2 regions of the Micromonospora sp. NPDC049497 genome follow, and region 2 is predicted to be linked to the other one. Evidence: riboswitches for the same ligand, from Rfam matches in the RefSeq annotation. Region 2 holds a riboswitch; the other holds the start of a gene.
What was found. Region 2 has a riboswitch for S-adenosylmethionine ahead of thrC (threonine synthase). Riboswitches for the same ligand answer to the same signal wherever they lie in the genome.

Region 1 (15,650 bases), on a different contig from region 2:
TCCGTGCAGCACGAGAAGCTCGCCGGGCCGGAGCAGGCGGCCGAGCTCAAGGCGTACTGGCGGGACCGGCTGGCCGCGCTCAAGCAACTCCTGGAGGGCGAAGCCTGAGCGCCGGCCCGCCGGCGGTCGCGCCGACCGCCGCCGGGCCACCCGTCACCCCACGTGCCCGGCCGTCTGCCGGGTCGTCCTCCGCGCGTCCGTACCGGCGCCGGTCACCACGAGCAGCGCCACCAGGAGGTACGGCACGGCCGCCACCGCGAAGGCGACCCCGTTGCCGGCCCCCGTGGCGAGCAGGCCGTACGCGGCGTACACGGCGATGACGGTGACGTCGGTGGCCATGCCGGCCAGCGAGGTGACCGTGGCCCGGCTGGTGCCGGTGATCCGCGTCTGCAGACGGGCGTCGGCGAGCACCGTGGCGAGTTGGAAGCCGCAGAAGGCCACCCCGATCAGGGCGAAGCCGGCCGGGTGGTCGAGCAGCGCGCCGGCGGCCAGGATCGCGGCGGAGAGCACCAGCAGCACGGCGTACCCGGGACGGCCCCACCGCTCCCCCGCCGGGGCGAGCAGCCCGCCGACGCTGACCCCGACCCAGGTGAGCAGGAGCAGCAGCGGCACGGTCGGCTCGGTGACGCCGGTGTCCCGGGCGAGCAACGGCGTGTACTCGTCCAGCGCCCCCCAGATCCCGCTGACGGCGGCGACCAGCAGCACCGCCGCCCGGACCGCCCGGTCGGTGTGTGCCTCGGCGAGCCCGGCGCGCAGGCTCGCCCACCACCCCAGGTCGTCACCGTCGTCGTCGGTGTGGCTGTCACCTGGTGCGGCCACAGCCGCCGTGGCGGGGTGGCGGTGTTCGGGGAATCGGGTCGCGACCGCGGCGGCGGCCAGGCAGGCCAGGACGCTGGCCACCCCGACCGCGAGGTAGTCGCCGACGGCCAGCACGGGGCCGGCCAGCACGATCGAGAGCAGCACGCCGACTGTGCCGGCGGTCTTCGCACGGCCGATGGTGCGCGCGTACCGGCCGGCGGCGCCATGCCGGTCGAGTTCGTCGAACACCAGCGCCTCCAGGGCGCCGGAGGCCAGCGCCCCGCCGGCACCCCAGAGGAGGAAGCCGAGGGCGAACGCCGGGTACGACGGGGCGAGCACCCAGAGGGCGAACCCGGCACCGGTGACCAGTGGCGCCAGGCAGAGCAGCAGCCGCCGCGACACCGCGTCGGCGAGCGCGCCGGAGGGCACCTCCAGCAGGATGCTGCTGGTCGACCAGATCACGAACAGCGTGGAGATCTGCCAGACCGTGAGGCCGGTGTCGCTGAACAGCAGCGCGTACACCGGATAGAGCAGGACGAGTTCACTGAGGAACGCGTACCCGTAGAGGGTCGCCGCCAGCCGGCGGACCGGGCGGTCGGGCGGGCGTACGGAGGTGAGGGTCATGAGGCCTTCCCGTGGGATCGGAGCGGACGCCGGACGGACGGCGGCCGGGGCGGCCCACGGGAACGGCCTCTAGCAGTGGATCAACATCGCCAGGTCATGCTCGGGATCGTAGAGGGCGGTCGACGCCCGGGCCACGGATTTCGCCCGGACACACGACGGGGTGGGACCCGTGCGGGTCCCACCCCGGTTCGCGGTGCCCGACCGGTCAGCGGCGGAACTTCTCCGTGTCGGTCGGCGGGATGACCATGGTCGCCTCGGCGTCCCCGGCGGTCGGCTGCGTCGGAATGGCCCCGGCGCGCGAGGTGACCTGCGTGGTGTCGCCGTCGTACACCGGCACCGCCGGAGTGGCGTCGCTGCCGCGCGGGACGACCTGCGTGGTGTCGGCGTCGGTGGTCGAGCCGGCGAGGTGGGTCTCGGTGTCCCGGCGGCCGGCCTGGTAGGCGCGGGCGTGGGTGGCGATGAGCTGCGACTCCTGCTCGGCGCGGGCCAGCCAGGACTCCCAGCGGCTCTGCATCGGACGGACCAGGCCGCCGCCGACCCCGACGACGAGGATGCCGCCGACCGTGGCCAGCACGGCGATCAGCACCGGGGTGGTGACGGCGGTGGCGACCCCGATCTGGTTCAGCGCGGCGATCACGCCCAGGCCGAGGATGAAGACGTACGCGATGGTGGCGAGGATCCGGCCGTACGAGAGGCCGCCCAGCGCGCCGCTGATGATGTCGCGCACCGCATTGGCGATCGCGGCGGCGACCACGACGATGACGATCGCGACGAAGGCGCGCGGCAGCCACGCGATGACGCCGGCGATCAGGTCCGAGATGGGGTTCGGGCCCCAGATGCCGAAGGCGAGCTGGAGGGTGACCAGCAGGACCGCGTAGTAGGCGAGCTTGGCCACGATGTCGCTGGCGTCGTAGCGGGAGCGGGCCAGCGCCCGCCGGATCCCGCCGCGCTCGACGGCCCGGTCGAAGCCGATCCGCTCCAGCACCTTGTCCACGACCTTCAGCACGGCCTTGGCGATGAGCCAGCCGGCCACCAGGATCAGCACGAAGGCGACGGCCTTCGGCAGGAAGAGCATCACCGCGCGGAGGGCGTCGCCCACCGCGTCACCGAATCTGTCTGCCATCTCTATACCTCCACCACAAGCGTCTGTTCCGTCGGGTCGGCACCTACCCGGGCGGTTCGCGCCGGAAACACCGGGCGTGGTGGGGCGGGGGTCAGCGCCGGCAGTCGTAGGCGACCGGGGCCTGCGCCTGGAGCGGCGACGGGGAGACGATGTTGACGGTGGCGGTCTCCGTTGTGGAGCCCACACCGCTGAACGCCCAGCGCAGGGTCAGCGCCACCGTCCGCTGGCCCCGGCCGACCCGCTCGGTGAGCAGCGTGCCGGGCGCGCTGCCGGTGCGCAGCCACTGGTAGCGGATCTCCCCCGCCCGCCCGTTGGTGGTCACCGTCGCCACCACGTCGACGGTCGCGTCGCACCCGGCCGGTGCCGGCGTCGCCACGGTCACCCCGTCGACCTCCAGGGGGCGCAGCCGCTGCCAGAGGTAGAGCCCGACGACGACCACCAGCGCGACCGTGAGCAGGCCGGACAGCACCGACGTCGCGGTCCGCCACACCGGCCGGCGGCGGGCCGGCGGCGCCGGGGTCGGCCATGCGGGCGCGGGCGGTGGCGTGGTGGGCACGCCGGGCCCGAACCGCACCTCACCGGCCGCGTTCCCGACCGCACCCGATCCGGTACGCCCCGGCGGGACCGTCGCCGCCCCGGTGGTCCGGCCCCGGTGGGCGGCGGTCGGCTCCGGCGGGGTCGGGTACCGGGTCGGGTACCCGCCGGTCCGGTAGGTCGCCCCGTCGGTCCGGTGGCCTGTCGTCGGTGCCTCCGTCCGCAGGTACGCGGTCGGGTCGTCGGTCCCGGTGCCGACCGGCGGGACACCCCGGCGCAGGTCGACGGTCTCGCCGCCGCCGAGGTGCACGGTCGCACCGTCGGCCGCGAACCGGGTGGTCGCCTGCTCGCCCGCCAGGTGCACGGTCGACTCGCCGGCCGCCAGGTGGACGGTCGACTCGCCGGCCGCCAGGTGCACGGTCGACTCGCCGGCCGACAGGTGCACGGTCTGCTCGTCCGGCGGCGGGGCCGGCCGGTGCGGATCCAGCCGCATGGTGGCGCCGTCGGCGGGGACGCGGTGGGTGGGCAGCGCCTCGGTGGGGTCGTTCGGCTGGCTCATGGCGGCCCGCTCTCCGTCCTCGTGGTCGACGTGGTCGCCCCGGTCAGCCCGGGGTGCAGAAGGAGTAGAGGCTCACGTACACCGGCGCACCCTCGGACGAGTTGCCCGCCGCGTCGACGGCCACCACCCGGACCGGGATCCGGACGGTGTTGCCCGGCCGGGGCAGGTCGCCGAGGACACCGGTGAAGATCGAGCGCCCGGCGGACGTCATCGCCACCGTCCCGGTCCGGCCCTCCACCGTGTACCGGAAGCTGACCCGCAGCTTCCCGGCGACGGTCTGGTCGTCGGTGACGGAAGCGGTGACCGTGCTGGCGGTCGGGCCGTACGGGCAGCCGACCGGGTCGAGTGTTGCGGGGCTGGCGCTCACCTTCCCGACGATCGGCGCCACCCGGTCCGGCGGAGGCGGCGGGCTGGTGGTGGGCGGCGGTGGGGTCGTCGGCGGCGCCGTCGTGGCCGGGACGTCCGGCGGGGCGGACGTGGTCGGTGCGGGTTCCCCGGTCGGGGTGGCGGGAGCGGTCGGCACGGCCGACGCCGACGGGGTGACCGTCGGGGTGGCGGTCGGTGCCGCCGGGTCGGTCCCGGTGGCCGACGGCGGGCCGACGGTGGTGCCGGCGGCGGGCTCGGAACCGCCCCCGGCGGTGGTCAGCGGCTCGTCGCGCGAGGCGTAGCTCAGGCCAGCGCCGCCGAGCAGCACCGCGACCACCACCCCACCGGCGAGCAGGGCCGTCCGCGCCCGGCCGGTACGCAGGCGGCTCAACCTGCCGGTGCCCTCCCCCAGCGTGGTGCTGGCCACGCTGGTGGCGCCGCCGGTGCCGTCTCCGAACGGGAACAGCGCGGCGAGCAGGGCCGCCCGCCGGGCCAGGTCGCCCAGCCCCCGCTCCTCCCACTCGGGTCCGTACGCGGTCGCCGCGACCTGCTCCAGCACCGCCAGGAACACCTGGGCGGGTTGCGGTCGCTCGTCGGGCCGTTTGGCCATGCCGAGCCGCAGCAGGTCGTGCAGCGGCTCCGGTGCCGCCTCGGTGGGGATCGGCTCCTCGGCGTGCTGGCGACGCAGCGTGAACAGGTCCCTTCCGTCGAAGGGCGGGCGGCCGGTCACGCACTCGTAGAAGGTCGCGGTGGCGGCGTAGATGTCGCAGGCCGGGCTGGCCGGCGCGCCGGTCCACTGCTCGGGGGCCATGTAGCGGGGCGTACCGGTGACGCTGCCGCCGGAACCCTCGCCCACCGGCATGGCGATGCCGAAGTCCGCGAGTTTGCTGGCCCCCTCGGCGGTGACCAGCACGTTCTCCGGCTTGTAGTCGCGGTGCACCACGCCACGCTCGTGGGCCGCGCCCAGCCCGGCCAGCGAGCCCTTGAGCACGCACAGCGCGGACTCCGGTGTGGTCGCGCCGTGCGCGCGCAGCATCTGCCGCAGGGAGACGCCGTTGACCAGCTCCATCACGATCGCCGCGCCGGCGGGCGACTCGACGTACTCGTAGAGCCGGGACACGTGGGGGTCGTCGATGTCGGCGAGCAGCCGCGCCTCGGCCCGGAACGCCTCCCGGAAGGAGGGGTCGTCGCCGATGCCGGCGGTGAGGTACTTGATCGCCACCGGCGTGCCGGTAACGTCGTGGACGGCGAGGTCCACCCGCCCGGACGCGCCGGCGCCGAGCTGCCGGACCGCACGGTAGCCCGAGAGCTGCCAACCGGTCACGTGGTCACCCCCTCCGCCCCGGGTGGACGGACCACCCCGCTGGTCATTCTGGTCGCGCCGCCACCGCGGGCCATCGGCGCAACGGGTGCTTCCGGCTCCCCGGTCGTCGCCGGCCGGGCCGGCGTCGTGGCGGCATGGTCGTTCACGGACACACGGTCACTGGTAGCAGCCGGGGGCAAGCCGCGCGCCGTTCGCCGCGCCGGCAGCGGCCCGCTGGTCTAAGGTGCAGGCCGTGACCAGCGGCACCACTTCACCGAACGCCGGCGGCGGGCGCCTGACGACCCGCCGCTGGCTCAGTGTCATGTTGCTGACGATGACGGCTCTGGTGCTGGCCGGCGGGGGCTTCGGCGCGGTCGCGCTGCGCCACACCGCCGAGGTGTCGAACCGGCTCGCCGACCGGATCGCCCCGGCCCGCACCGCCGTCGGGCAACTGGAGGTCCACCTGCTCCAGCAGGTCGCGGCGGTACGCGGATACGTCCTGACCGCCGACGGGGCCCTCCTCGACCCGTACCGGAAGGGTGTCGACGCCGAGCGGGCGACGGTGGCCCGGTTGCGGGGGCTGCTGGCCGACGAGCCGGACGCGCTGGGCGACCTGGACCGGGCCGAGGACCGAGTCGCGCGGTGGCGGTCCGACGTCGCCGAGCGGCTCGTCGCCGCGCGACGGGGCGGTGCCACTCCGGAGCAGCTGGCGCCGGACGTGGTCCGGGCGACGGCGGCCTTCGAGGAGGCCCGTGCGGAGCTGGCCGGGCTGGCCGCGCGGCTGGACGGCATCGCCGCGGCCGGCCGGGACGATCTGGACCGGGCGCGCGCGCTCCGCGACCTCACCTTCGTGGCGATCCTCGCCGCGCTGCTGGTGACCAGCATCGTCGCCGCGGTGCTGGTCCGCACCGCCGTGCTGCGGCCCCTGGAGCGCCTGGGCGCCTCGGTGCGGCAGGTGGCCGGCGGCGACTTCCGGCACCGGCTGCGCCCCGAGGGGCCGGCGGACATCGCCCGGCTCACCGCCGACGTGGAGTCGATGCGGCAGGTGGTGGTCGACGCGCTGGAGCGCAGCCACCACGACCGGGACGCCCTGGAGCAGCAGGCGGCCGAGCTGCGTCGCTCCAACGAGGACCTGGAGCAGTTCGCGTACGTGGCCTCGCACGACCTCCAGGAGCCGCTGCGCAAGGTGGCGTCGTTCTGCCAGATGCTCCAACGCCGGTACGACGACCAGCTCGACGACCGGGCCCGGCAGTACATCGGATTCGCGGTCGACGGCGCGAGCCGCATGCAGGAGCTGATCAACGACCTGCTGACGTTCTCCCGGATCGGCCGGGTCTACGCCGAGCTGCGCGAGGTCGAGCTGACCGCGACCTTCGCGCAGGCCGAGGCGAACCTGTCCCGCGCGGTCGAGGAGGCGGCGGCGGACATCACCTGCGATCCGCTGCCGGTGGTACGCGGAGACCCGACCCTGCTCACGATGCTGTGGCAGAACCTGCTCGGCAACGCGGTCAAGTTCCACCACCCGGACCGCGTCCCGGCGATCGGCGTGACGGTGGACGACGCCGACGGGTTCTGGTCGTTCGCGGTGGCCGACAACGGCATCGGCATCGACCCCCGGTACGCGGAGAAGATCTTCGTCATCTTCCAACGGCTGCATCCGCGTGGCACGTACCCGGGCACCGGCATCGGGCTGGCGGTCTGCAAGAAGATCGTCGAGTACCACGGCGGCACGCTCACCCTGGACGAGACGTACACGGGTGGGGCGCGGTTCGTGTTCACGCTGCCGAAGGTCCCCGCGGTGGTCGTACCCGGGCAGGCGGGCGAACCGGCGGCGGAGTCGGCGGCGGCGGTCTGAGACCCGGCCGACGCGGGCCCGGCGCCCCGGCTAGCCTGACGGCGTGGACGCGGACACCGAACGGCATCTGAGGCGGGCGATCGCGCTGGCCGGCGAGGCGCGGGCGGCGGGTGACCCACCGTTCGGGTCCTTGCTGGTGGGCGCGGACGGCGCGGTCCTCGCCGAGGACCGCAACACGACCGTCACCGGGGACGACGTCACCGCCCACCCGGAGCTGAAGCTGGCCCGGTGGGCGGCACGGTCGCTGACGCCCGACGAGGCGGCGGTGACCACGATGTACACCAGCTGCCAGCCGTGCGGCATGTGCGCGGGGGCGATCGCCCGCTCCGGGCTGGGCCGGGTCGTGTTCGCGCTCTCCGCCGAGCAGCTCGACGCGATCAAACCGCCGGGCGCGGCGCCCCGGGCCGCCCGACAGGACGGCCCGTACCTGCACGACGAGGCGCTCGCGCCGGTGGCGGCTTACTACCGCTGAGGACCGTCGCGCCGGTGGCCGTCGCCGCTGACCGACGCGGGTTGCTGCGCCGGCTCCCCGACCGTCTGCGGCGGGCCCTCCTGGCCCGACTCCGCGGCGGCCTCGGTGCCGGAACGCGAGAACCGGTCGAAGAAGCGCAGCAGCTCGACCGGGAAGGGCATCACCAGGGTGCTGTTCTTCTCCGCCGCCACATCCACCACGGTCTGCAGCAGCCGCAGCTGGTACGCGCCCGGGGTCGACGCCATCGCACGGGAGGCGTCGGCGAGGCGCCGGGACGCCTGGAACTCGCCGTCGGCCGCGATGACCCGCGCCCGGCGTTCCCGCTCCGCCTCGGCCTGGCGGGACATCGACCGTTTCATCCCCTCGGGCAGCGCGACGTCCTTCACCTCGACCCGCTCGATGTTGAGTCCCCACGGCCCCTCGGTCGGGGCGTCGATGACCGCCTTGAGGTCCTCGTTGACCTTGTCCCGGTCCGCGAGGAGGGTGTCCAGGTCGACCTTGCCGATCACCGACCGCAGCGCCGTCTGCGAGATCTGGAGCACGGCACCCGGGTACTGCCGCACGTTGACCAGCGCCTTCACGGGATCCACGACCCGGTAGTAGACGACCGCGTCCACGGTCAGGGTCACGTTGTCGCGGGTGATGGCGCCCTGCGCGGGCACGTCGATGACGGTGGTCTGCATGCTGACCCGGACCATGCGGTCGACGACCGGGATGATCAGCCGCAGGCCCGGCTCCCGGACGGGCAGCACGACGCGGCCGAAACGGAAGACGACGCCGCGTTGGTACTGCTGGACGATCCTGATGCCCAGCGCGCCGAGCATCGCCAGCAGCACGCCGACGATCACCAGAACGACGATGGTGGCTCCCACGGCACCTCCGATCCTCCCGGCGGCGCCCGCCGCCCGGCGGCGGCTACCCGCTGTACGGGGAAGTAGTCCTGCCCGACTCCGCCGGACGTGGCCGCCGAACGGGAACTGGACCTGGCCGGCGGAGACCCGCCGTGTTCCCGTGGAGCGGGGTGGCCGGCCGGACCATCCCGAACCCGTCGGGAGGAACCTCATGATCGAACGCTTCGCCGACCTGTCCACGCCGACCGTGGCCGACGCCTGCGTACGCCTCGGGGTGCCGCTGCGGGCGGCGCCGGCCGGCGTGCGGGCCGTCGTGGCCGGTCACCGGCTCGCCGGCCGGGTGCTGCCGGTACGCCACCACGGCAGCGTGGACGTGTTCCTGGAGGCGTACGCCCACGCGGCGCCGGGTGACGTCCTCGTGGTCGACAACGGCGGGCGGACCGACGAGGCCTGCGTGGGTGACCTGACCGCGCTGGAGGCGGGCACGGCCGGGGTCGCCGGGCTGGTCGTGTGGGGTCTGCACCGGGACACCCCCGAGCTGATCGAGATCGGTCTCCCGGTGTTCAGCTACGGCAGCCTGCCGCTGGGCCCCACTCGCCTGGACGAGCGGGAGTCCGCCACGCTGACCAGCGCCCGGTTCGGGGCGCACCTGGTGACCGCCGACGACCTCGTGGTCGCCGACGATGACGGCGTGCTGTTCCTGCCCGCCGCCCGCGCCGGTGAGGTGCTGACGACGGCGGAGGGGATCCGGCGGACCGAGCGGCTGCAGGCACACCGGATCCGGGCCGGCGAGACGCTGCGCGACCAGACCGCCTTCGCCGACTACCTGGACCGTCGCGCCGCCGATCCGGCGTACACGTTCCGCGCCCACCTGCGCCGCGTCGGCGGTGCGATCGAGGAGTGACGGGGGCGGACCGCGGGTGAGGGTGGTCATATCGGCTGGACGATCCACCCGAGGCCGTTGCTAGTGTCGTCACCAGGTCATGAGCGCCAGCGTCAAGCCCCGGCTCGCTGGCCGGCAACCCTCGTCCACGTAGGGGTGCCCCGGGTGAAGACCAGGCACCGGAGCAGTTCCGGTGCAAGCGTGGCCTGGTTCCCCAGGCCGACACGGCCACCGAGGAGAACCATGTCCGCTCGCAGTTGCGTCCCGCCGCCGGCCCTGACCCGGCGCCGCCACGTCGACCTGATGCGGGTCTGCAGCGCCGCGTGTAGCTGACCGCGCCGCTCTTCCACTCCACCTGCTCCACACCCAGCGGTACGCCCTCGCGGCGCACCGCCGGCGACGCACGCCCGTGCCCGCCGCCTGCGCAACCCTTCGGAGACACCTGTGCGATTCCTTCCTGCCCTCACCCGTGCCGCCGCCCTGGGCGTCGCCGCCGTCGTCGGCGCCGCCACCCTGACCGCCTGCGGCGGTGAGGACGCCTCGTCCGCCGCCGACAACCCGTACGACCTGCTGCAGCCGGGCGTGCTGCGGGCCGGCACGCTCACCGACGCGCCGCCGAACGTGTTCCTGAAGGACGGAACGTTCACCGGCTACGACAACGACCTGCTCGTCGCCGCCGCCGCGAAGATCGGCCTCACGGTGGAGTTCGTCGGCACCGACTTCTCGGCGCTGCTCTCCCAGGTCGCCAACGGCAAGTTCGACGTCGGCAGCTCCTCGATCACCATCACCGAGGCGCGGAAGAAGACCGTCGACTTCGGCAACGGCTACGACTTCGGCTACTTCGGCCTGGACGTGTCGGCCGACTCGACGATCACGAGCTTCGACCAGTTGGCCGGCAAGCGGGTGGTGGTCGTGCAGGGCACCGTCCAGGACGACTACGCCACGGGCCGGAACCTGAACCCGGTCCGGGTGCCCGACTACAACGGCGCGATCAACCAGCTCAAGGCCGGCACCGCCGACGCCTGGATCGCGCCCGCGGAGATCGGCGAGAAGTCGGCCGCGGACAGCAACGGCAGGATCAGGGTGGCGGCGAAGGAGCTCAGCCCGGCCCCGACCGCGTACGCGTTCGCCAAGGACAACGACGCGCTGCGCGAGGCGCTGGACAAGGCCCTCGACGAGGTGATCGCGGACGGCACGTGGACGAAGCTCCAGGCGCAGTACTACCCGGGCCGGCCGATCCCGGCCGACTTCACCCCCGGCAGCGGCACCGTGGCCGTCCCGGCCGCGTGAAAGGAAGGGCCCCTTCTTAACGCCTGACGCGGTGCAGGGGCCCCTTCTTAACAACAGGCAACGGCACGAGTGGGACGGCGGGAGACACTGATGGATCCGTTGAGCACCCTGTGGGAGACGTTCTTCGACGGGGACTCCATGCGCGAGGCACTACCCGAGATGCTCACCGTCGGGTTGCCCAACACGCTGATCCTGGCGGTCTCCGCCGCCCTGCTCGGCTCGGTGCTGGGCATGCTGCTGGCGGTCGCGGGCATCTCGCGGACGCGGTGGCTGCGCTGGCCGGCCCGCGTGTACACGGACGTCTTCCGGGGGCTTCCGGCGGCGGCGACGATCCTGCTGATCGGCGTGGGCCTGGCACCGTTGGGCATGGAGCTGTGGGGTCCCGACCCCTACCCGCTGGGCATCCTCGCGCTGTCGCTGATCGCGGCCGCGTACATCGGGGAGATCTTCCGCTCCGGCATCCAGTCGGTGGAGGCCGCGCAGCTGGAGGGTGCCCGCGCGCTGGGTTTCTCGTGGGGTGAGGCGATGCGGGTGGTCATCATCCCGCAGGGCGTCCGGCGGGTCCTGCCGGCCTGGGTGAACCAGCTCATCGCGCTGATCAAGGACTCCAGCCTGGTCTACTTCCTGGGCCTGCTGGCCAGCCAGCGGGAGCTGTTCCGGATCGGACAGGACTACGCGGCGAACACCGGCAACCAGTCCGCGCTGCTGCTGGCCGGGCTGTTCTACCTGGCGCTGACCGTGCCGCTGACGCACGCCGTCAATTGGATCGACCGGCGGCTGCGGCACGGCCGGCCGGCCACGGCGGTGGCCGACGACGACGAGGGTGACCTGGCGCTGCCGGGTGCCCGGGGAGGGAACCCGCGATGAGCATCGACACCACCACCTCGGTGAGCGTCGGCGTCCGGGACGTGCACCTGGCCTTCGGGCCCAACCGGGTGCTGCGCGGCGTGGACCTGGACGTGCCCCGGGGTGCGACCGCCTGCGTGATCGGGCCGTCCGGCTCCGGCAAGTCCACTCTGCTGCGTACGGTCAACCGTCTGATCGAGCCGGACCGCGGCGACGTGCTGCTGGACGGGCGCAGCGTCCTGCGCGACGACCCGGACGCCCTGCGGCAGCGGGTCGGCATGGTGTTCCAGCAGTTCAACCTCTTCCCGCACATGAGCGTGCTGCGCAACGTCACCCTCGCCCTGCGGCGCATCCGACGGCTCGGCGCGGACGAGGCGGTGGCGGTCGCCCGTACGCAGCTGGAGCTGGTCGGGCTGGCGGCGAAGGCGGACGCGCGGCCGGCGCAGCTGTCCGGCGGTCAGCAGCAGCGGGTGGCGATCGCCCGCGCGCTGGCGTTGCAGCCGCAGGTGATGCTCTTCGACGAGGCGACCTCGGCGCTGGACCCGGAGCTGGTCAAGGGCGTGCTCGCGTTGATGGCGGACCTGTCCGCCCGGGGCATGACGATGATCGTGGTCACCCACGAGATGGGCTTCGCCCGCGAGGTGGCCGACACCGTCGCCTTCATGGACCGGGGGGTGGTGCTGGAAGCCGGCGAGCCGGCCGCGATCTTCGAGGCGGCCGAACATCCTCGCCTGCGGCGGTTCCTTTCCCAGGTCCTGTAGGGATGTGATCGACGGTGACCTCTAGCGCGCGCCGCCTTGTTGGCAATATCCTCCACAGCACGCACGGCTCATGGAGCTGATTTTCATGCGGCTCCCACCCCCACCGCCGGACGCCGAGGAGATGCCATGCCCGTCGACCGTTCCGAACTGGACCGCCGGACCCTGCTGCGGGCCGGCCTCGGCGCCGCCACCGTCGCGGTCGTCGGCACCGAACTCGCCCTTCCGTCCGCCGCGCGGGCCGAGACCGGCACCGATCTGGACTGGATCCTGAGCTGCGACGAGTGGGGCGCCCGCCCGCCCGCCGACCCGCTGTCGGTCAGCACGATCCCCACCAACAAGATCATCGTGCACCACATGGCGTTCCCGAACGTCACCGACTACTCGGAGGCGCAGGCGATCAAGCTGGCCCGCGACTGCCAGAACCTGCACATCGACGGCAACGGCTGGTCCGACACCGGCCAGCACTTCACCATCAGCCGGGGCGGGTACGTCCTGGAGGGACGGCGCGGCAGCCTGGAGCGGCTGGCCGCCGGCGACCGGCAGATGGTGTCCGCACACTGTCCGGGCGAGAACACCCGGTCCATCGGCATCGAGAACGAGGGCACGTACGTCACCGAGACGCCCCCGGACGCGCTGCTGGACTCGCTGGTGAAGCTCTGCGTGACGATCTGCCAGCGGTACGGGCTGCACGCCCACGACATCTTCGGCCACTGGGACTTCCGCACCACCCAGTGCCCGGGTGCCGCCTTCTACCGCCAGTTCCCCACCCTGCGCCGCCGCGTCTTCGCCGCACTCGACACGAACCTGGCCGACGTGCCGGCCCGCCGCTGGCCGGACGTGTGGCGGTTCGTCAGCGCCCCGACCGTCCGCGCCGCGCAGTACCTGCTGCTGTACCGGGGCTACACCGTGCCGACCACCGGCGTGTTCGACGCCGCCACCGTCGCCGCCGTGCAGGACTGGCAGGCGCGCAACGGCATCCCGGTCGACGTCGACGCCACCCTCACCGCGCCCACCTGGGAGACCCTCGCCCCGGAGCTGGTCAAGGACGCCGCCGGCCTGCCGGTGAGTGCCATCCAGCACCTGCTCAACTTCCGCGGCTACACCGACGTCGCGGTCACCGGCGCGTACGACTACACGACCAAGAAGGCCGTCAAGGAGTTGCAGGACCTGCACGGGCTCCCGCAGGACGGCTCCCTCACCACCGACACGTGGTGCGTGCTCGTCGGCGGCGTGATCCGCCGGTCCTTCCGGGACTGACCGAACGCGTACGGGTGCGGGTGCGGCGGCCCACGGGGGGTCGCCGCACCCGTACGGCGTGTACACCCTCCCGACCACAGGGAGTGGTGCGAGGATGACGCCGGCCGTCGACCCCGAGGAGGAGCTCATGGCGTCAGAACTCAACCCGTACCTGAACTTCGCCGGCAACGCACGGGAGGCGATGGAGTTCTACCACCGGGTGTTCGGTGGGGACCTCTCGCTGACCACGTTCCGCGAGTTCGGCACCGAGGACCCGTCGTACGCCGACCAGATCATGCACGGCCTGCTGCGGACCGCGGCGGGTCACGTGCTGATGGCCTCGGACCTGCCCCCCGGCATGGAGCTCCGGCGCGGTAACGCCAACACCATCTCCCTGAGCGGGGACGACGCCGACGAGCTGCGCGGCTGGTGGGAGCAGTTGTCCGCGGGCGGGGCGGTCGGCGTGCCGCTGGAGAAGCAGATGTGGGGCGACGAGTTCGGGCAGTGCGAGGACCGGTTCGGCACGCCCTGGATGGTCAACATCACCGCGCCGATGTGAGTCCCGCGCCCCGTTTGACCGGCCGCGCGGGCGGAGAAACACCCCTGGCATGAAGTGGACCGGTCGAGCCGTACCCGTCGTCGCCGCCGCCCTCGCGGGCCTCGCCGCCCGCGACGTCCTCCAGCGCGACCACGCCCTGCTGCGCAACTTCCCGCTGATCGGGCGGGCCCGCTACCTGCTCGAGGCGATCGGGCCGGAGCTGCGGCAGTACATCGTGGCGGGCAACAACGAGGAGCGGCCGTTCACCCGTGACCAGCGGCGCTGGATCTACGCGTCGGCGAAGCAGGAGAACAACTACTTCGGCTTCGGCACGGACAACGACATCGAGTACACCCCGGGCTATCCGATCATCAAGCACCGGACCTTCGGCCGGGCGGTGCCGCCGTCGTCCCCGACGGCGGGTCACGACGTACGCCTGCCGCCGGCGAAGGTCCTCGGCGGCGCGCGCGGCCGGGCGAAGGCGTTCCGGCCGGAGTCCGTCGTCAACATCTCCGGGATGAGCTTCGGCTCGCTGTCGGGCAATGCGATCACCGCACTGAACAAGGGTGCGGCGCTGGCCGGCTGCCTGCAGAACACCGGCGAGGGCGGGCTGTCGCCGTACCACCGCCAGGGCGGTGATCTCGTCTTCCAGCTCGGTACGGCGTACTTCGGCTGCCGGGACTCCCACGGGCGCTTCGACCTGAGCCGGCTCAGGGACCTGGTGGCCGGCGCTCCGGTACGCGCGCTGGAGGTCAAGCTCAGCCAGGGCGCGAAGCCCAGCCTGGGTGGTCTGCTGCCGGGGGCGAAGGTGTCGGCGGAGATCGCCGCCACCCGGGGCATCCCGGAGGGCGAGGACTGCGTCAGCCCGTCGCGGCACGCGGAGTTCTCCGACTGCGACAGCCTGCTCGACTGGGTGGAGCTGCTCGCCGCCGAGACCGGCCTGCCGGTCGGCATCAAGTCCGCCGTCGGCGACCTCGGCTTCTGGGAGGAGCTGACCACGTTGATGCGGGACACGGGCCGGGGTGTGGACTTCGTGACCGTCGACGGCGGTGAGGGCGGCACCGGCGCCGCGCCGCTGATCTTCACCGACTCGGTGTCGCTGCCGTTCCAGCAGGGCTTCGCCCGGGTCTACCGGGTCTTCGCCGAGCGGGACCTCCACGAGCAGGTGGTCTTCGTCGGCGCCGGCAAGCTGGGCCTGCCGGACAACGCGGTGGTGGCGTTCGCGCTGGGCTGCGACATGGTCAACGTCGGCCGGGAGGCGATGCTGGCGATCGGCTGCATCCAGGCCCAGAAGTGTCACACCGACACCTGCCCCACCGGCGTCGCCACCCAGAACCCCTGGCTGGCCCGGGGCCTGGACCCGACGCTGAAGTCGGTGCGCGCCGCCAACTACGTGAAGACACTGCGGCGGGACCTGGTCAAGGTCGCCGAGGCGTGCGGCGTGGAGCACCCCGGCCTGATCGACACGGACGCGATCGAGGTCCTCGACGGCCGCACCTCCTCCACGCCGCTGCGCGAGGTGTACGGCTACCACCCCGAGTGGGGCCTGCCGTCGGCCACCGACCGCGCCGAGATCGTCCGCCTGATGACCCCGGAGGCCCCCCAGGGCGA
Region 2 (15,650 bases):
CCGCCAGCCAGCGCTCCCGGTCCAGGTCGTCGAGGCGGTCGGCGAGCAGCGCGTCGAGTTCACCGAGGATGACCGGCTGGAGCTGCCGACCGGCGGCCTGGACGGCGGTCCGGGCGCCGACGAGCCGACCCGCGTCCACCTCGCCGCTCGGCGTGGTGGGGGTCGAGTACGCGGCCAGCGCCTCCACCGCCCGCTGGTAGGTGTCCAGCGGGGTGAGGACGGTGGGGCCGAGGTTGGTGCTCTCCGAGCTGTCCACCGCCGCCCGCAGGTCGGTCACCATGTCGGCGGACGGCGCGAGGGCGGCGACGCGGACGCCGGCGAGTTCGGCGACGGTCCTGGCCCGCTGGGCGGCCGGCCGCTGCGCGGCCAGGATGGTCAGGTCGGCGAGCCGGCCGGCGGCGATCATCGCCTGGGGCAGGTCCTTGCCGATGCCGTCCTGCAGGAAGAAGGAGTCGGACTCGGGGTCGCGGACCAGTCCGGAGGTCTCCCGTACCTTCCGGTGCAGGTCCAGCAGCAGCTCGGTGGTCTCGCCGTAGGCGGCGTAGGCGGTCTCCGGGTCCGTGGGGCTCCGGTCCGACAGCGCCTCCAGTTTGGCCCGCAGTCCGGCCCAGCGTTCCTGGGCGCGCAGGTCGTCGCCGATGCGGGCGTCGACCGAGGCGACCGCCTCCACCGCCCGGGTCAGCTCGTCGCCCGACACCGTCCTCCCTGCCACGGCGGCGGACTGGGCCTCCACCAGCGCGTCGGTCACCGGAGCCAGGGCCCGGAGGTACTCGACGCCGAGACGTTCGGACACGACCAGGTCGCGGTCGTCGTCGGTGAGGCGCCAGGTCTGGACGAAGAGGAGAGCCAGCGGCGCGAGGAGGGCCACCACCAGCAGTAGTGGCAGAGCACGGCCGACGGCGGAGGGTCGCCGGCGGACCCGCGGCGCGGGGACGGTCATGGTCAGTCTCCTCCGGCGGGGGCGGGGAACCGGTCGCGGTGTGGTGCTCGCCGATCGAGTCCCATGCACCGGACCGGAAACTAACCGAAGCCAGGAGGGGGCTTCGCGCCGCCGGGCAGTCAGTTTTGCGTCAGTTCGCGCGAAGTCACCTGTCGTTGATCAGATGGACACCGTCCGTGCCATTCCCGCACCGACATGGATGGATCGGAGCCGATTTCCGCCGAAGATCGGAATTCACGTGATCCGAATTCATCCCGCTGGGACGGGCCTGGACCTTCCGCGCTCGCAGCGATCCGCCCGACGATCGGAGCAACCGGACGGACGTACGGAGGATCTCAGCCAACGCTCAGGATGTGGCCCGTAGCGTGTGCCGCATGAGATCGCCGTCGCCGGCCGCGTGGATCCGGCGTGCCCTGCCCACCCGCCGCCGTGCCGTCGCCGCCACGGCGGTCGCCGTGCTGCTCGTCGGGGCGGTGGTCTGGGCGGTACGACCGCAGGGGCCGGACGTCCGCACCGAGTCCGCCGTCCTGACCGTCCGTTCCGGCCCGGCCGGCAACGAGCCGGTCGACCTGGACACCACGCTCTACCTGCCCGAGGGGGCCTCCGCCGGCGACAAGGTCCCGGCGGTGCTGCTCGCACACGGCTTCGGCGGCACCAAGGAGTCGGTGCGCTCGGACGCGGAGGAGTTCGCCGGTCGCGGGTACGCCGTCCTGACGTGGACGGCCCGCGGCTTCGGCCGCAGCGGCGGGCAGATCCACCTGGACAACCCCGACTACGAGGTACGCGACGCCGAGCGGCTGCTGGACTGGCTCGCCGCCCGGCCCGAGATCCGTACCGACGCCGCCGGTGACCCGAGCGTGGGCGTCGTCGGCGGCTCGTACGGTGGCGGGCTCGCCCTGCTGCTCGCGGCCCAGGACAAGCGCGTGGACGCGATCGTCCCGATGATCACCTGGAACGACCTGTCCCGGGCGTTCCTGCCGGAGAGCAGCGGCCGGGACACCACCGAGGGCGTGTTCAAGTCCGGCTGGGCCGGGCTGTTCTTCGGTGGCGGCGGCAACGCCGGCACCGGACCGGCCGGGATCTCCGGTGCGACCGGTGCCCGGTCGGAGGGTGCGCCCGCGTCGGCCGGCCCGCCCAGCCCGGGGCCGGGCGCCGGCCCGGGGAGCGGTCCGGGCGCCGCTCCGGCCGGGGCAGCCGATCCGGCCTGCGGCCGGTTCGCCGCCGACGTCTGCGCCGCGTACCTGCGCATCGCCACCACCGGCCGCGGCGACCGGGCGGCGGTGGACCTGCTGCGCCGCTCCAGCCCGGCCGGCGTGCTCGACCGGATCACCGCACCGACCCTGCTGGTCCAGGGCGAGGCGGACACCCTCTTCCCGCTCGCCGAGGCGGACGCCAACGCGCGCGGCATCGCCGCGAACGGCACACCGGTGCGGGTCGCCTGGTTCACCGGCGGCCACGACGGGGGTGAGGGGCCGAAGACCGACTCGGACCGGGTGAAGTTCCTGACCGTGCAGTGGCTCGACCACTACGTCAAGGGCGAGGGCGACACCCCGGGCGACGACTTCACCTGGTCCCGCATCGCCGGTTTCGACGCGCTCGACCGGGGTCTGGTCGCCACCGGCTACCGCACCACCGACTACCCCGGCACCGCCGGCACCGGCCGGCGGGACGTCGTCGTCGCCGGCCCGCCGCAGCCGGTCGCCAACCCGCCCGCCGGCAACCCGGCCGCGATCTCCTCGGTGCCCTTCGCCGGTGAACTCTCGTCGCTGCTCAGCGGCGTCGCCGGCGACATACCGGGGCAGCACGCCCGGTTCGAGTCCGCGCCACTGCCCGAGGCGGTGGACGTGGTGGGCGCACCGACGGTGCGCATCCGGGCCGCCTCCGCGACCGGCGAGGCGGTGCTCTTCGTCAAGCTCTACGACGTCGACCCGAACGGCGCGGCCACCCTGCCCAACGGCCTGGTCGCGCCGGTCCGGCTCACCGGCCTGCCGCGCGACGTCGAGGCCGCGCAGCCGGTGACGGTCACCCTGCCGGCGATCGTCCGCCGGATCGAGGCCGGGCACCGGCTCCGCGTGGTCGTGGCCACCTCCGACCAGGCGTACGCCACCCCGGTCGAGCCGGCCGTGCACACGGTGGCCCTCGCCGACGGCGCGGTCGGCCTGCCCACGGTCGACGGCGAGCCGATCCCCACCGCCGCCGCCCTCTGGCGCTGGATCCTCGCCGGCCTGCTCGCCGCCATCGTGCTCGGGCTCGTCGTGGTCGTCGCCGTCGTCCGCCGCCGGCAGCGCCGCCAGGTCAGCTCCGTCCACCCGGCGTACGCGGACACCCCGCTCGCCGTGCGCGAGTTGCGCAAGGAGTACGCCGACGGCTTCGTCGCCGTGTCGAACGTGGACTTCGAGGTCCACCCCGGTCAGGTGGTGGGCCTGCTCGGCCCCAACGGCGCCGGCAAGACCACCACCCTGCGGGTCCTGATGGGGCTGACCCAGCCCACCGCCGGCGAGATCTACGTCTTCGGGCACCGGCTGGTGCCCGGTTCCCCGGTGCTGTCCCGGATCGGCGCGCTCGTCGAGGGGCCCGGCTTCCTGCCGCACCTGTCCGGTCTGGACAACCTGAAGGCGTACTGGCGGGCGACCGGCCGGCCGTGGGAGGACGCGCACTTCGACGAGGCGCTGGACATCGCCGGCCTCGGCTCGTCGGTGCACCGCCGGACGAAGAACTACAGCCACGGCATGCGGCAGCGACTGGCCATCGCGCAGGCCATGCTCGGCCTGCCCGAGCTGCTGGTCCTCGACGAGCCCACCGACGGCCTGGACCCGCCGCAGATCGCCGAGATGCGCCGGGTGCTCCAGCGGTACGCCACGGACGGACGGGCGGTGCTGGTCTCCAGCCACCTCCTGGCCGAGGTGGAGCAGACCTGCACGCACGCGGTGGTGGTGAACAAGGGCCGGATCGTCGCCTCCGGGCCGGTCGAGGAGATCGTCGGAGAGTCGCCGAGCGTGCTCTTCGAGGTCAGCGACCCGACCGCGGCCCGGACAGTGCTGGACCGCCTGGACGGGGTACGGGTGCTGCCCGACTCCGAGGGGCAGCTCGTGGTGGACACCAACGGCACCGCGCGCAGCGAGGTGGTGGCCGAGCTGGTGCGGGCCGGCATCGGGGTGGACCGGGTGGTGCCGAGGCGCCGCCTGGAGGACGCGTTCCTCGCCCTGGTGGGCGAGAACTCTCGGGGAAGCGGGGACCGGTGATGGCGGGATCGACGGGCGGGGAGACCACCACGGGGTCGGTGCACCCGTCCGGCGCGGCGGCCGGCTACCGGCCCTCGGCCACGATGCCGTTCGTCGCCGAGTTCCGGCGGCAGGCGTCCCGGCGGCGTACGCAGCTCGCGCTCGGGTTCATGGTGCTGCTGCCCTTGATCATCCTGATCGCGTTCCAGTTCGACACCGGTGACGACGACGACAACGGCAACAACGAGTTCAGCAGCCTGGTCGACCTGGCCACCTCCGGCGGGCTGAACTTCACGCTGTTCACCCTCTTCGTGTCGGCGGGGTTCCTGCTGGTCGTGGTGGTGGCGCTGTTCTGCGGCGACACGGTGGCCAGCGAGGCGAGCTGGGGGAGCCTGCGCTACCTGCTGGCCGTGCCGGTGCCCCGGGCCCGGCTGCTCACCGTGAAGCTGCTGGTGGCGCTCGCGTACTCGGCGATCGCGCTGGTGCTGCTCGCCGGTACCGCCCTGCTCATCGGCACCCTCCGGTACGGCTGGGAGCCGCTGCGCAGCACCGTCGCCGCCCAGCTGGAGCCGGGGGAGGGCCTGCTGCGGCTGCTCGCGGTGCTCGGCTACCTGGCGGTCGTACTCCTGGTGGTGGCCGGCCTGGCGTTCCTGCTGTCGGTGACGACGGACGCCGCGCTCGGCGCGGTCGGCGGCGCCGTGCTGCTGTGGATCCTGTCCAGCATCCTCGACCAGATCACCGCGCTCGGCGCGATCCGGGCGTTCCTGCCGACCCACTTCAGCACCGCCTGGCTGGGCCTGCTGTCGACACCGGTGCAGACCGACGACGTGGTCCGGGGCTGCATCTCCGCGATCAGCTACGCGACCCTGTTCTGGGGCCTGGCCTACTGGCGCTTCACCCGCAAGGACGTGACGAGCTGAAAGGAAGGGCCCCTTCTTAACGCCTGCGGTAGAGGAAGGGTCCCCTCTTAACGTCGCTGCGCCACGCCCACAAGCTGGGAACCCGGCTGGGTGTGCCGGCCGGCATTGCATAGACTCGGTGGCACAACTGCATACCTCATCCAGAGGGGCTGAGGGATACGGCCCGACGACGCCCCGGCAACCACCCCGCGCGCTCATCGCTGAGCGACCGGCGGGGCAGGTGCCAATTCCGTCCCCGCCGCACCGTGCGATGCGGGGAAAGATGAGAGGACTCTCGACATGACGTCGACGCTCGCCCCCTCCGGCATCGACACCACCGCCAGCCCCGCCCGCGCCCTGGCCTGCCGCGCCTGTTCGGCGCGCTACCCGCTGGCCGCCCAGCACGCCTGTTACGAGTGTTTCGGGCCGCTGGAGGTCGACTACGACACCGCCGCGCTGGCCGCCGTCACCCGCGAGCAGATCGAGGCCGGCCCGCAGAACATCTGGCGGTACGCGGCGCTGCTGCCCGCCGGCCAGGACCCGGCCACCCGGGTCACCCTGGATCCGGGGCTCACCCCGCTGGTCGCCGCCCCGCACCTCGCCGCCGAGCTGGGCATCACCGCGCCGCTGTGGGTCAAGGACGACAGCGCGAATCCCACCCACTCGTTCAAGGACCGGGTGGTGTCCGTCGCGCTGACCGCCGCCAAGGCGCTCGGCTTCACCCGCTTCGCCTGTGCCTCCACCGGGAACCTGGCCAACTCGGTCGCCGCGCACGCGGCCCGCGCCGGCACGCCCTCGGTGGTCTTCATCCCCAGCGACCTGGAGCAGGGCAAGGTCGTGACCACCGCCGTCTACGGCGGCGAGCTGGTCGCCATCGACGGCTCGTACGACGACGTGAACCGCCTCTGCGGCGAACTGGTGGAGACCGACGAGTTCGAGGACACCGCGTTCGTGAACGTGAACGTCCGGCCGTACTACGCCGAGGGCTCCAAGACTCTCGGCTACGAGGTGGCCGAGCAGCTCGGCTGGCGTATCCCCGCCCAGGTGGTCATCCCGATGGCCTCCGGCGAGCTGCTCACGAAGATTGACAAGGCGTTCTCCGAGCTGGTCGAGATCGGCCTGGTCGAGGCACCGGCCGGCGGCTGGAAGGTCTTCGGCGCCCAGTCGGCCGGCTGCAACCCGATCGCCACGGCCCTGCACGCCGACAGCGACACGATCACCCCGGTCAAGCCGACCGGCATCGCCAAGTCGCTCAACATCGGCGACCCGGCCGCCGGCGTGTACGCGCTGGAGGCGGTACGGCGTACCGGTGGCTGGATGGAGTACGTCGACGACGACGAGATCCGCGCCGGCATCCGGCTGCTGGCCCGGACGACGGGCGTGTTCGCCGAGACCGCCGGCGGGGTGACCGTGGCGGTGCTGCGCAAGCTCGTGGAGTCCGGCAGGCTCGACCCGACCGCCGAGACCGTCGTGTTCAACACCGGTGAGGGCCTGAAGACCCTCGACGCGGTGGCCGCCGAGGTCGGCCCGACCCACCGCATCAAGCCGTCCCTGCGCGCCGCCCGCGACGCCGGCCTCCTCGGCTGACGAGGCACGTCCCGCCATGTTCGTCTGCACGCGAGCGGTCCGACACGCCACACCGTCGACCGCTCCGGTGCAGACGAACATGGCTGGTCAGCCGCGCCGGAGGCGCTTCGGTCGAGGGGTGGCTCGCCCGGACGGGGGATCGGGCCGATCCGCGCGGTAACCGGCTTTTCGCGGTGAGTGCGGAAAACGCGCCGTCAAGGACTTGACGACAGGAACCGGGCGGCGCAAGATGCTCCGTGCGGGAGGGCGTTTCGCCGGAGACTTTGATAGTTCTTACGACCCAACGCCGGAGGCGTTGTGCGATCGTCCCTCCCGACCAACGTTCCGAGGGCCAGCGGTTAAATCGCTGGCCCTCGGTGTTTCTCCGGGGCATCCTCGCCACATGAGCATCGTCGTCGCGCCCTTCGACACCGCCGACCCGGCCGCGGTCGACGAGGCACACTGCATCTCCGCCGCCGTCGGGGCCGCCGACCAGCCCGACTTCCCGGTGCCCGACCGGGCCGAGTTCGGCGTGACGCTGGCGCATCCCATGCCCGGCAACGTCTTCGTGCACGCGCTGGGCCGGATCGACGGGGTGGCCGTCGGGCGCGTCCAGGTGCGGCTGTCGCAGCTGGACAACACCGACCTCGCCAGCGTCCTCGTCGAGGTCTACCCCGAGCACCGGCGGCGTGGTGCCGGTCGGGCGCTCTTCGCGTACGCCCGGCAGGTCGCCGTGGAGCACGGCCGTAAGAAGCTGATCTGGGACGCGGTGGCGACGCTGCCCGGCGGGCCGGCGCGACCGGAGGCCGGCGCGGCCTTCTCGGCGACGACCGGCGCGAAGCCGGCGCTGGCGGAGGTCCGCCGCCGGTTGGACACCGCCCGGCTCGACCACGCCGCGCTGGACGAGGCGCTGGCCGAAGCCCGGTCGCGCGCCGCCGGCTACCGGGTGGTCGGCTGGCACGGTCCGGTCCCCGACGAGTACGTCGCCGACGTGGCCCGGCTGGAGAGCCGGATCATCTCCGACGCGCCGATGGGTGACCTGGAGATGGAACCCGAGAAGATCGACACGGACCGCATCCGCGGCATCGAGGTCGTCCTGGCGGCCAGGGGCCGGCGGGCCTACCACCACGGCGCCGTGGACCCGGCGACCGGGCGGCTGGTCGCCTGGACGATGCTCGACGTGGGCGCGTCGGCACCGTGGCACGCCTGGCAGCAGACCACCATCGTCGACCCGGACCATCGCGGCCATCGGCTCGGCCTGCTCGTCAAGATCGAGAATCTCCGGTACGCGTTGGCCCGTGAACCGCAGCTGACCGCGATCGACACGTGGAACGCCGCCGTCAACGACTACATGATCAGCATCAACGAGCGGATGGGTTTCCGGGCCGTCGACGGCTGGACGGACTGGCAGCTCGTCCTCTGAGCAGGCTCGCCGCCCGCGCGGCCCACGGTCGCAGCACCGGCTCGCCGTAGCCGCCGGCGGCCAGACCCGCCCGCCGCTCGAACGTGTTCCCTCGCCCGTAACTGCCGGTCAGGCCGTACGACCAGAGGCACGCCAGCCAGTACGCGGGCCAGAACAGGGGCCCGAGCAGCGCGTACTGCCGGGCGTGCCGCAGCTCGTGACCGAGCAGGTCGGCCCGGTCCGGGTGGAGCAGCCACTCCGGCGGCCGGCGGGTCAACACCACCGAGCCCACCGTGAAGCACTCCTGACGGGGTATCCGCAGGCGGTAGCCGCCGGCCACGATCACCCCGTCCGGCGTGCGCAGCCGCCGGGTCCGGGTCAGCGTGGCCAGCACCAGCCCGACCAGGGTGGTGCCGTTGAGCCAGGTGGCCCGGGCGCAGGTCCGCTGCCGCACCACCCCAGCATGCGACCGGTCGTCCACGGCCGCCATCGGGCGACCGGCCGCTGACGATCCGTGTTGTGACACTGCTCTACTGATCTGGGGGCTTTCTGTTGCATGATGGCGGGCATGACGGAGACCCCGCACCCCCTGTACGACAGGCACGCCGAGACCCTCAACCGCGCGCTGACCGCGATCACGGAGCGGGGGTACTGGTCCGCCTACCCCGAGTCACCCAGCCCGCGCGTGTACGGCGAGACCGCAGCCGCCGACGGCAGGGCCGCCTTCGAGGCGTACCTGCACGGCGACTTCCCCCTCGACCAGCCCGGTGACGGCGGCACGGTCGCCACCGAGGCGAGTCCGTTCGGCCTGGAACTGGGCGTGCGCTACCCGCACGCCGCCGCCGACCAGCTCGTCGGCGCCGCGACCGCCGCCCTGCCCGCCTGGCGCGACGCCGGCCCGCAGGCCCGCGCGGGCGTCTGCCTGGAGATCCTCGACCGGGTCCACAAGCACATCTTCGAGCTGGCCAACGCCGTGCAGTTCACCAGCGGCCAGGCGTTCGTGATGGCCTTCCAGGCCGGCGGCGCGCACGCGCTCGACCGCGCGCTCGAGGCGGTCGCCTACGCGTACGCGGAGATGACCCGCCATCCCGGCACGGCCGGCTGGGAGAAGGCCGCCGGCAAGGGTGACCCGCTGCGGATGACCAAGACGTTCCACGTGGTCCCCCGGGGCGTCGCGCTGGTGATCGGCTGCAACACCTTCCCGACCTGGAACTCCTACCCGGGGCTCTTCGCCTCGCTGGTCACCGGCAACCCGGTGGTCGTCAAGCCGCACCCGCGCGCGGTGCTGCCGCTCGCGATCACCGTGCGCTACGCCCGGGAGGTGCTCGCGGAGGCCGGGTTCGACCCGAACCTGGTGCTGCTCGCGGCCGAGGCCCCCGGCGAGACGCTCGCCTCGACCCTGGCCCTGCACCCGTCCGTACGGATCGTCGACTTCACCGGCTCCACCGAGTACGGCGACTGGCTGGAGGCCAACGCGCGGCAGGCCGCCGTCTACACGGAGAAGGCCGGCCTCAACACCGTCGTGGTCGACTCCACCGACGACTTCGCCGGCATGTGCCGCAACCTCGGCTTCACGCTGACCCTGTACAGCGGCCAGATGTGCACCACCTCGCAGAACATCCTGATCCCCTCGGGCGGCATCGAGACCGACCAGGGGCACAAGAGCTTCGACGAGGTGGCGGGGGGCATCGCGGCGGCGGTCGGGAAGCTCACCGCCGACCCGGCCCGCGGCGTGGAACTGACCGGCGCGATCGTCAACGACGGGGTGCTGGAGCGGCTCGACGAGATCACCAAGGTCGGTGAGCCGGTGCTGGAGTCGCGTACGGTCGAGCACCCCGCCTTCCCGGGCGCCGTGGTGCGTACGCCGACGATCGTCAAGCTCGCCGCCGACGACAACGCCACCTACTCGCGGGAGTGGTTCGGGCCGATCTCCTTCGCCATCGCGACCGACTCCACCGCGCACAGCCTGGAGATCCTGCGTTCGACGGTCGGCGAGAAGGGTGCCCTCACCGCGGCGGTCTACTCCACCGACGAGGCGGTGCTGGACGCCGCCGAGGCGACGGCCATCGAGGTCGGCGTGCACCTGTCCTGCAACCTGACCGGCGGCGTGTTCGTGAACCAGTCGGCGGCGTTCTCCGACTTCCACGGCAGCGGCGCCAACCCGGCGGCCAACTCGGCCCTCACCGACGGCGCCTACGTGGCGAACCGCTTCCGTGTCGTCCAGAGCCGCCGCCACGCCTGAAAGGAAGGGCCCCTTCTTAACGCCTGGCGTAGAGGAGGGGCCCCTTCTTAACACTCAGGCGGGGCGGCGCATCTGGAGTTCGGTGAGCGCGGGGATCTTCGGGTGCGGAACGCGTACGCCGGTGTCCTCGAAGCCCAGCCGCTGGTAGGCGCGGTGGGCCCGCTCGTTGCCGACCACCACCTCCAGCATCAGCTCCGGCCGCCCGCAGGTGCGTGACCACCTCGCCACCGCCTCGACCAGGTCGCCGAGCAGGCCGGTGCCCCGCCAGGCCGGGGTGAGGTAGACGGCGTACACGACGGTCAGGCCCGGCTCGTCCGGCGTGGCGGTGCCCCCGGCGTGCCCGACGAGGCGGCCTCCGGGGTCCGCCACGAACTGGGCGTTCCCCGTGCCCGCCGACGCGTACGCGATCCGGGCCGCGTACTCGGCGTGCGGTCGGGCGGCGGCGTCGGCGATGGTCTCCAGGAACGCCAGCGGCGCGTCCGCGAGCATCTCCAGCCGCAGCGCCCGCATGCGGGCGGCGTCCCGGGGGTGGACCCGCCGGACCGGCGCCCTCCGCGCGGCGGGCCACCCGCCGGTGTCCCGTCGGGACGGCATCCGCACCGCGCTGGGCATCCCCGGACCGGTTGTCATGAGCGCATGCCTACCACAGCGACGGGCGACGATGCCGATCGCACGGAATGCGCCCGATTTGTGGTCGTGCGTGGTCGTCACGCCTCGTGTAGCGTGCGATTCCGGTCACCGATTCAGCGGCCGTCGCCGATCGCCGAACGGTGGTCCCCGGCGGCCGGCGTGCCGGTTCCCGGGTCGTGGAATGCCGCGCAGAGTGAGGAAGTGCACCGTGGCACAGGGCACCGTGAAGTGGTTCAACTCCGAAAAGGGCTACGGCTTCATCGCCGTCGACGGCGGCCAGGACGTCTTCGTCCACTTCTCCGCCATCGAGATGGACGGCTACAAGGCGCTGGACGACGGCCAGCGGGTGGAGTTCGAGATCGCCCAGGGCCAGAAGGGCCCCCAGGCGGAGCGGGTCCGCGTCATCGCCTGACCGTCGACCGGCCCGCCGGGAGCGCCGGGCAGGGGCTGCGGTGCGCGTACGCACCGGGGAGGATCATGAGCCTTTCCAGCTGTCGCTGAGGAGGGTTCTTTGTCCGACCAGCAGCCTCCGGCCACTCCGTCCCCCGGTCCCGGAGACCCCGACCCGTCGGCGCGGCCGACGGGTGACCCGACCGCGCCGCAGCCCGGCCCGCCGCCCCAACCGTGGGAGCCGAGCGTGGCCCCCGGGGCGTACGGCGCCCCGCCGCCCGGCCCGTACGGCGGCCAGCCGTGGTACCCGGGTGGTCCGGCGGCCTGGCCGGCCCCGGCGTACCCCGGCGGGTGGTTCCCGCCCGGGTTGGACCCGAACGATCCGCTTGTCAACCCGCCCGGAGCCGGCGTGGGCGGATGGTGGGCGCGCTGCGTCGGCGCGGTGCGACGCGGCTGGCCCCTGCTGGTGCCGATCCTGCTGCTCACCCAGGTGCTGCCGGCGGCGCTGATGTCCCTGCTCTCGCTGGCGGTCGACCCGACCGCGCGGTGGGACGCCGACCTGGCCGAGAACGCCGACGCGCTTCCGGACACCTTCCTCGCCGACCTGGCGGCGATGTTGGGCGTGCTCGTCGGTGCGCTGGTGGTCTTCGGCCTGGTCCAGGCCGTCGGCTGGGCGGCCGGCACCTGGGTGGTCGCCCGCCAGGCGGCCGGCGAGCCGGTGAGCCTCGGCGGGGCGTTGCGCCACGGCGCCCGCCGCGCCCTCGGTCTGTGGGGGTGGAGCCTGCTGGTGGGCGTGCTGGTCGGGGTCGGTGTCTGCTTCTGCGTTCTGCCCGGGATCTACCTCGTGTTCGCGCTGAGCCTGGCCGGGCCGGTCTACCTCTTCGAGCGGCAGAACCCGATCGGTCGCGCGTTCCGGATGTTCCACGAGCGGCTCGGCCTGGTGCTGGGTCGGATGGCGCTGGTGGCGGTTGCCTTCGTGGTCGTGTCGGTGGTGGCCGGCATCGTCGAGGCGGTCGGCGGGCTGCCGTTCGGCGTCACTCCACTGGACTCGCCCGGTACGGCGGTGGGGATCGTCGTGGTGAGCCTGACCGGTGCGGTGCTGGCCCTGCCGGCGTACCTCGCCCAGCTCGTCGGTCTGGTCGTCACGTACGCCGAGCAGCGGGCCTGCGAGGGTCCGGTGAACGCCGCGCGACTTGCCGCGGAACTCGGCTGACCCGGGCACTCGTGCTTGCACTCGGCAGGGGAGAGTGCTAAACAAGTCATTGGCACTCGCATACCGTGAGTGCCAATGGTCGGGGCGGTAGGGCCACGGCCGCAACGGCGCCCAGTCGCTGGTGCGGCACATGGCCGGTCGTCGCGGGCTATCCGGCCCGGCCGAGGAGACGTCGTCGTCGCCAGGTGGCGACGTCCCCAAGGTGCGTACACCAGGCGGCCCATCCGGGACACACACTCGGGTGGCCCGTGAGTGTCCAGGAGGACAACGCCGTATGGCCAAGATGATCGCGTTCGACGAAGAGGCGCGCCGCGGCCTCGAGCGGGGCATGAACCAGCTCGCCGACGCCGTGAAGGTGACGCTCGGCCCCAAGGGCCGCAACGTCGTGCTCGAGAAGAAGTGGGGTGCCCCCACCATCACCAACGATGGTGTGAGCATCGCCAAGGAGATCGAGCTCGAGGACCCGTACGAGAAGATCGGCGCCGAGCTGGTCAAGGAGGTCGCGAAGAAGACCGACGACGTCGCCGGTGACGGCACGACGACGGCGACCGTCCTGGCCCAGGCCCTGGTCCGTGAGGGCCTGCGCAACGTGGCCGCCGGCGCCAACCCGATGGCCCTGAAGCGGGGCATCGAGGCGGCCGTGGCCAGCGTCTCGGAGGAGCTGCTGAAGCTCGCCAAGGACGTCGAGACCAAGGAGCAGATCGCCTCCACCGCCTCCATCTCCGCCGGTGACAGCACCGTCGGTGAGATCATCGCCGAGGCGATGGACAAGGTCGGCAAGGAAGGCGTCATCACCGTCGAGGAGAGCAACACCTTCGGGCTGGAGCTGGAGCTCACCGAGGGTATGCGCTTCGACAAGGGCTACATCTCCGCGTACTTCATGACCGACCCGGAGCGTATGGAGGCCGTCTTCGACGACCCGTACATCCTGATCGTCAACAGCAAGATCTCGTCGGTGAAGGACCTGCTCCCGATCCTGGAGAAGGTCATGCAGGGCGGCAAGCCGCTGCTGATCATCGCCGAGGACCTGGAGGGCGAGGCCCTGGCCACCCTGGTGGTCAACAAGGTCCGGGGCACCTTCAAGTCGGTCGCCGTCAAGGCGCCGGGCTTCGGTGACCGCCGCAAGGCCATGCTGACCGACATCGCCATCCTCACCGGTGGCCAGGTCATCAGCGAGGAGGTCGGCCTCAAGCTGGACGCCGTCAGCGTCGACATGCTGGGCCGGGCCCGCAAGGTCGTGGTGACCAAGGACGAGACCACGATCGTCGACGGTGCCGGTGACGCCGAGCAGATCCAGGGCCGGGTGAACCAGATCCGGGCCGAGATCGACAAGAGCGACTCCGACTACGACCGCGAGAAGCTGCAGGAGCGCCTGGCCAAGCTGGCCGGCGGTGTTGCGGTGATCAAGGTCGGCGCGGCCACCGAGGTCGAGCTCAAGGAGCGCAAGCACCGCATCGAGGACGCCGTCCGCAACGCGAAGGCCGCCGTCGAGGAGGGCATCGTTCCGGGTGGTGGCGTCGCGCTGGTGCAGGCCGGCAAGACCGCCTTCGACAAGCTGGACCTCGCCGGTGACGAGGCGACCGGCGCGCAGATCGTCCGGATCGCGCTGGACGCCCCGCTGCGGCAGATCGCCGTCAACGCCGGCCTCGAGGGCGGCGTCGTGGTGGAGAAGGTTCGTAACCTCGACGCGGGCCACGGCCTCAACGCCGCCAACGGCGAGTACGTGGACCTGCTGGCCGCGGGCATCATCGACCCGGCCAAGGTGACCCGGTCGGCGTTGCAGAACGCTGCGTCGATTGCGGCGCTCTTCCTCACCACCGAGGCCGTCGTGGCGGACAAGCCGGAGAAGACCCCGGCCGCCCCGGCTGGTCCGGGTGGCGGGGACATGGACTTCTGAGTCCGGTTTCCTGAACGCCGAAAGGGGCGGGCCGCGTCAGCGGTCCGCCCCTTTCCGTGTTCCGCCCTGGCGACAGCGGCGCGCTCCAGCCTGTCACGTCGGCAGGGGCCGCTGGTTGCGCCGCTTGTGTGCCCGGTCGTACGGCTGCCGGATCTGGACCGGTTCGTCCACCGGCGTGACCGGCTCGTCGGCCGGTTGGTCGGCGCCGGTCATCTCCGCCCGCTGCTCGGCGTCGCCGTAGTCGAGTCGGTCGAACGGCAACGGGCCGGGCAGTTCGTCGTCCGTGGTCATGAGAGCCTCCTCTACCGAAACGGTAGGGGGCGTCGATGACCCATGCGGGCGAATGACGTTATCTGGGTCTATATCCTATTCGCCCCTTTATTGATCTCCGAGCGTCCTCCGGTACAGGAAGAACACCCGCTCGATCCGCGCGCCCGCGCTGCCCGAGTAGAACGGCACAGGTCCCACCCAGCCGATCTGCGCGGTGTCGATTCCCGCCGCCCGCTGGTCGGCCAGGCAGCGCCGCAGCAGCACCCCGCCGATACCCGAACCCTCGGCCGCCGGCGCCGTGCCCATCGGGCCGAACCAGCTGGGCCGGGACGACCCCCACGCCGCGAAACCGAGCAGCTCGCCCTCGCGTTCCGCCAGGTGGCAGCCCGCCCGGTCACGGCCGAGCGACCCGGCCAGCTCCTCGTCCCACGAACCACCGAAGGTGGAACGGGCGAAGGCCGTCAGCGCCGGCAGGTCCGCCGGCTCCGCGCGCCGCACCGACACACCCTGGCCGGCCAGCCGCGCCTCCGCGGTCTCCGTCGGCCGCAGGGCCGGGGACCCGGCGTACGACAGGTCGGCGGTCATGTTCCACGCCGTACGGTCCTGCGTGTAGCCGAGCGCCAGCGCGGCGCAGACCGCCGGGGTGTAACGCACGTCGATACCGGGCCAGCCGTACCAGGGCGGGTTGCCGGCGAGCAGCACTTCGGCCGCGCCCAGCCCGGCGAGCGTCCGCTCGGCGTACGACAGCAGCGCCCGCCCGACGCCGCGCCGGCGGTGCGCCGGGTCCACCGCCACCAGGTCGACGTGCCCGAGTCGGGTGTCCCGCCCGGAGATCGAGCAGACCACCGTCCCGACCAGCTCTGCACCCCGGTACGCGCCGAGCGCCACCACCGGCCGGTCGGCGCCCGCCCGGATCCACAACGTGTCGATCAGGGCGTCCGCCTCGGCCGCGTCCTCGGGCAGGTCCAGCGCCCGCCGGC

Region 1: it holds a riboswitch for S-adenosylmethionine, as region 2 does, so the genes downstream of both, ACIBR0_RS14395 (ABC transporter substrate-binding protein) here and thrC (threonine synthase) in region 2, are expected to answer to the same signal.

The regions. Positions count from the first base shown of each region.
Region 1 is NZ_JBITMC010000008.1:158,446-174,095, reverse strand. Features, by position in the region: gene ACIBR0_RS14440 (hypothetical protein) at 1-108, shown strand, start outside; gene ACIBR0_RS14435 (MFS transporter) at 154-1,422, opposite strand; gene ACIBR0_RS14430 (hypothetical protein) at 1,628-2,545, opposite strand; gene ACIBR0_RS14425 (hypothetical protein) at 2,637-3,638, opposite strand; gene ACIBR0_RS14420 (protein kinase) at 3,682-5,328, opposite strand; gene ACIBR0_RS14415 (ATP-binding protein) at 5,561-7,162, shown strand; gene ACIBR0_RS14410 (nucleoside deaminase) at 7,206-7,634, shown strand; gene ACIBR0_RS14405 (SPFH domain-containing protein) at 7,625-8,458, opposite strand; gene ACIBR0_RS14400 (RraA family protein) at 8,697-9,389, shown strand; SAM riboswitch class IV at 9,465-9,576, shown strand; gene ACIBR0_RS14395 (ABC transporter substrate-binding protein) at 9,813-10,658, shown strand; gene ACIBR0_RS14390 (amino acid ABC transporter permease) at 10,749-11,525, shown strand; gene ACIBR0_RS14385 (amino acid ABC transporter ATP-binding protein) at 11,522-12,265, shown strand; gene ACIBR0_RS14380 (N-acetylmuramoyl-L-alanine amidase) at 12,392-13,522, shown strand; gene ACIBR0_RS14375 (VOC family protein) at 13,650-14,060, shown strand; gene ACIBR0_RS14370 (FMN-binding glutamate synthase family protein) at 14,110-15,650, shown strand, end outside.
Region 2 is NZ_JBITMC010000018.1:28,356-44,005, forward strand. Features, by position in the region: gene ACIBR0_RS22480 (hypothetical protein) at 1-940, opposite strand, end outside; gene ACIBR0_RS22485 (alpha/beta fold hydrolase) at 1,315-4,182, shown strand; gene ACIBR0_RS22490 (ABC transporter permease) at 4,182-5,081, shown strand; SAM riboswitch class I at 5,215-5,350, shown strand; gene thrC (threonine synthase) at 5,361-6,647, shown strand; gene ACIBR0_RS22500 (GNAT family N-acetyltransferase) at 7,030-8,049, shown strand; gene ACIBR0_RS22505 (hypothetical protein) at 7,988-8,482, opposite strand; gene paaN (phenylacetic acid degradation protein PaaN) at 8,597-10,270, shown strand; gene ACIBR0_RS22515 (GNAT family N-acetyltransferase) at 10,325-10,864, opposite strand; gene ACIBR0_RS22520 (cold-shock protein) at 11,109-11,312, shown strand; gene ACIBR0_RS22525 (hypothetical protein) at 11,412-12,503, shown strand; gene groL (chaperonin GroEL) at 12,778-14,400, shown strand; gene ACIBR0_RS22535 (hypothetical protein) at 14,494-14,691, opposite strand; gene ACIBR0_RS22540 (GNAT family N-acetyltransferase) at 14,779-15,650, opposite strand, start outside.